Regions from separate parts of the Gracilibacillus thailandensis genome, predicted to be linked through region 1. Evidence: riboswitches for the same ligand, from Rfam matches in the RefSeq annotation. Region 1 holds a riboswitch; the other holds the start of a gene.
What was found. Region 1 has a riboswitch for cyclic di-GMP ahead of GH715_RS09315 (diguanylate cyclase domain-containing protein). Riboswitches for the same ligand answer to the same signal wherever they lie in the genome.
Positions count from the first base shown of each region.

Region 2: it holds a riboswitch for cyclic di-GMP, as region 1 does, so the genes downstream of both, GH715_RS15540 (anti-repressor SinI family protein) here and GH715_RS09315 (diguanylate cyclase domain-containing protein) in region 1, are expected to answer to the same signal.

Region 1 covers NZ_WJID01000024.1:61,870-64,340, forward strand. Annotated here, with positions in the region: gene GH715_RS09305 (methyl-accepting chemotaxis protein) at 1-271, shown strand, start outside; gene GH715_RS09310 (rhodanese-like domain-containing protein) at 476-781, shown strand; cyclic di-GMP riboswitch class I at 1,023-1,109, shown strand; gene GH715_RS09315 (diguanylate cyclase domain-containing protein) at 1,196-2,471, shown strand, end outside.
Region 2 covers NZ_WJID01000055.1:23,104-25,574, forward strand. Annotated here, with positions in the region: gene GH715_RS15535 (NAD(P)/FAD-dependent oxidoreductase) at 1-804, opposite strand, end outside; gene GH715_RS15540 (anti-repressor SinI family protein) at 1,065-1,199, opposite strand; cyclic di-GMP riboswitch class I at 1,235-1,323, opposite strand; gene GH715_RS15545 (hypothetical protein) at 1,754-1,942, shown strand; gene GH715_RS15550 (phosphotransferase) at 1,947-2,471, opposite strand, start outside.

The sequences.
Region 1 (2,471 bases):
AAAAATTAATCAATCCATTACGGATATGGTAGATCGTGTGAAACACATGGTTAAAAGCTTGGAAGAAGTTAATGAAAATAGTGAAGAAATGAATAAATCGGTTGATGAAATTGCAGCTGTAAGTGAACAATCTGCTGCTGCTGTAGAGGAAACAGCAGCCTCAGCGGAGGAAACCAATCATTCAATGGAAGAAGTATCAAAAAGTGCCCGTGAATTAGATGTCTTAGCAGAGGAATTACAAAAAGAAGTTCAAAAGTTTAAAATTGTATAATATTGTTGAGATAGACTTATATGTCTGTCTCTTTTTTTATAATAAAGATATTGACAGATTTCTTAATAACAAGGAAGTTAGATTAAATATTAGAAAAGAAAACGTAATAATGGTATGATTCAATGAGAGATTGATCACATACTAATCTAGACGTAAACTAGCGTATAATGCTATACGAAGTATAAACTTATTGGAGGTTTAATCATGAAGGAGATACAAGCAACAGAATTGGCAAATAAATTAAAAAATGGCGAGAAATTAAATATCATTGATGTACGGGAAGATGATGAAGTGGCACAAGGTATAATTCCGGGAGCAAAGCATATAAGATTAGGAGAAATACCGGACCGTTTAGAAGAATTTAATCAAGACGAACATTATTATATGGTATGTCGTTCTGGAGCTCGAAGTGGAAGAGCAACTGAATATTTAGAGGCTAATGGAATTGAAGCAACCAATATGGAAGGTGGCATGCTTGCTTGGGAGGATGAAACTGAATTACCTGAGTAATGATGCTAAATTGCCTGATAAAATGCTGAGAGTAATCTTTAAAAGGGTTACTCTTTTTTGTTGATCAATACTAAGATGAAAATTATTGTATAATATGAGTAGTAAAGAATACGGTTAAGCCCCTGAATCTATCGTGTTCATTAAAATAATTCTGAATTGTATTGATTATTATTAGATGATTGTAGGAAAATAGATTTATGTTCTGTGCCAGTTATGTTAATTTTTATGATATAATAGTACTAATAGAGAAAGGCAAATCTATTGAAAAATAGAGACGCAAAACCACAGATCTAAAGTGAAAATTCACAATGATGGCTGGGTTACCTGATATAAACAACAGGAAACCTATACATTTTTTGTATAGTGTTTTTTTAATACCTAAATAGAGAGTGAATTGAGCGAGGAGACAAACATATGCGCAATATCATGAGTAAAAAAATATCATTGTTTATATTAATTTTAACTATATCTGTCCTTGCTCAAATATATGCTGTACCATTAATTTTTGGTGTAATCTTATGTTTTGCTCCGATTTTATACTTAGCATCCATTCGGGTATTCGGCTTTCGTTTTGCATTTTTATTAACCATTTGTATGAGTTTACTTACGCATTTTCTTCAGATTGGCAATTCATTTGTCTTCATTAGTATTCTTGAAGTACTGATCATAGGAGTATTTTATTCTAAAAAAGGAAAAGACCTTTTTACCTGGAGTTTTGCTTATTCTATCATTCTATTTATACTATATTTTATGGTGGAATTACTCTTTCCAGAGGTTTTTGCAAGTATGAAGATTTTAACTAACTTTATGATCCTTCAAGTTATTACCGCTACTTTGTTTTCTGCCTTAGTTGCAGATATGTTATGTGATTATCTTCCGCTAATTTCCAAATTAAAAAGCTGGTTTCCTGCACCTAACCAGTTATATTTTGGACAGGTGATTTCTCACATACTAATTTTCTCGGCAGTATTCCCGTTACTCATCATCATTTTAGTTAATGCTAGAGCGATGGAAAATGATATTTATCAAGAGTATTACCTTCAATATCAACAGTTGGAAGAGAGATTACAACGGAAAATAGCAGAAATGGATTCTAATGACATTCAAAATTATGAATTAGACGCTGACTTAGAAAAAGCTAAAATTAAATCGATTTTAGATGAGTTTATCGGCACTTCAAACAAACGAATCTTGATTATGGATCAAGAAAAGCAAATATGGCTTGATACGAATAATCAAAATGAATCAAGTTCTAACCTAGATATGGAGGCTGGGTTTGTCAAAGAGGTTCATCCACATGGTTTTATTTGGCTACCATCTAATCACCAAACTTTATCTGATTGGTATCAAGGCTATTATATCGGGGAAACTGCCTTTTTAAACAAAACAACATTATTAATTATTCCTATTAGTAGTAGTGTACTAGCTTTAGCAACTAACCTTACTGATTACCTATTGTTCGCATTGTTTGTTTTATTCATTGCGTTAGTATTTGGTATGTTAGTGAATCGAATATTATCGAATTCTTTATCACATCTGACACAAATGACGACCGATTTACCAGGCAAGATGAAGCGACAAGAAACCTTTTATTGGAAAGATACGCCGATTGATGAATTTTCAAAATTGGGGCAAAACATTGAAAATGTAGCAAACGAGCTCCAGCAAATGTTTGCCGATGCTAAAAAGA
Region 2 (2,471 bases), on a different contig from region 1:
AACTATCGTACCTGCTTTAATTTCCTCTTCATCTTCCCCAACGACAACAAAGTCTGCTTTTACTTCTTTAATCATGGTACCAAGCTTAAATTCAATACCACGGTATTCTAATGACTCTTTCGCATAGCTTAATAGCTCTTCATCAAAGCCTGGTAGAATGGTTGGCATTGCTTCAACATCTATGATCTTTACGTCTTGACGCGGGATATCATATTTTTTACATAATAGCGGTATTCGTTCTGCTAACTCACCTAAAAATTCGATACCGGTGAAACCAGCACCACCTACAACGATCGTTAGCATACTTGAATCAGGATTTTTTTCATTTCGATAACGAGCAAACTGATATTCAATATGATCTCTAATCATACGACTCGTGTCGACACTCTGAATCGAAAAAGCATGCTCTTCCATACCAGGAATACCAAATGTGGCTTTTTCGAAACCTAGTCCAATCACTAAGTAATCATAACTAATTTCGCCATTTTCTAGTTGAACTGTTTTGGATTCTTTGTTAATTTTCACCACTGCATCATGTACAAAATTAACGCGGCGAGTATTGATGACATCGGAAATCATAATTCGAGAGCGATTAACATCAATTGTTCCTGCAGCTACTTCATGCAACCATGTTGTTTGATAATGATAATTGTGTTTGTTGACTAATGTAATATCTGCTTCTTCTGGTGCAAATTGTTGTGTTAAACGTTTGGTTGTCATCATACCTGCATAGCCTGCTCCAAGTACAACTATTTTAGGTCTGTTTCCTATCATCGAATCCTTCCCTTCTTGTTTTAGAGCCATTGTTAACTACGATAGTTTTCACCTTTTAAACGATTTGTATGTATCATATCGATCGCTGTCAGTATATCAAAATTGTCATTTTCAGTCTAATAAACCAGCCCCATCTAAAAACTAATATTTTTTCCAAATCGTAATATGATATATAAGTAAACAATTCGGTGTAAGCGCTAAAAAAGTATTGAAGTCTCTAAAAAAGCTGTGCTACCTATAGTTAAATACTTTCTCAAAAATAAAAAACCCTATTTTGCAGGGTTTTATTATTAGTTTGGTAGCACATTGGACTTGCAGTTATTCTGTTTTAGGAATGCTCGAACTTCTTCTACTGTGTAACCTTTCGCTTTCGCTTTTGCTATCAAGTAAATCCATTCATAATCCACGTTTACTTTTGTTGGCATAAACGTATTCCCCTCCTAAAATACACTACTGTATTTCAGGCAGCTCAGCCATCCGAATACATAAGTATTAATCGGACCTGTAACTTTGCGTCCCTACCTCTCAATAGGTTTGCCTTTTTCTGATTTTATCTATCGAATACAACATACGAATCCATAGTTTGAGTAGCATGCAAGCCATTATATTTTTATCACATGCTTAAATGTTACTATAACTGCAGCTCCTTATTTTTTTATTCGTCGATCAGAACTTAAATTTATATCATTCTAAAAGAACACTACTGCTACATACACCTCCTATAAAACAACAATAGATTTTGACGAATCCATAGTACCTATTATCTAGTATATATTCGATAAACATCGATCATATTCCTGCACATCTATAGATTTTTGAGAAAATCGAACTAGATAAATACTTTGATATATTTTGTAAAGATTTTATTACGCATTCTTTTAAAAGGAATTTAATTAATACTTTCATTTTGGGTACAATTACAATTTTACTGCATAAGCTACAATATAATGAATTATTATATCGTGAATGAGGTGATACTTTGTCTCGTTATTATCGTTACCGTTTACCACCTTGGGCTCGAGAATGGATCTTAATTTGTGAACGATGTACACTTCCAATCGTGATCTTTCAGGGGATACGTACAATATTTATACCAACAACTTTTGACGTGTTATTGTTAGGAATTCTAATTGGTATTCTTATAGCTTTTCAATTAGAATGGATATAATGCTCTAATACGTTTCTTCAAATTGCTCTGACTTTAATGTTTTATAAATAAAATCTTGTAGCTGTAAACCGAATAATAACTTACGATATTCCTGCTCAATTTTGATGGAGCAATTTACATTATTTTTATTTCTCGATGATTGCACACTGGTAAATACTTCATGAAACCAATTTGCCGGAGACAGTAATTGTAATACTAATAAAGATTTTTCATAGTCCGATAAATCAATATAGCGACAATAGATAGAAAATGAATCAGTCACTTTCCCCATATCACAGTCATGAAATTGAAATAAATATTGATAATAATTTGCTAAATCATAAGTTGGAGATGTCATCAATGCATCTTCCCAATTCAAAAAATAGGTGTTTGCTTGTGTGATCACATAGTGAGAAGGTCGGATATTTCCATGACATAAGGTATATTTCATCTCGTTTGTTTCTTCCATTACATCTAAATAAATTTCTTGCCATCTTTCTAGTTGATTAAATATTTGTTCTATATCACGATAATACATGCAAATTTGCAA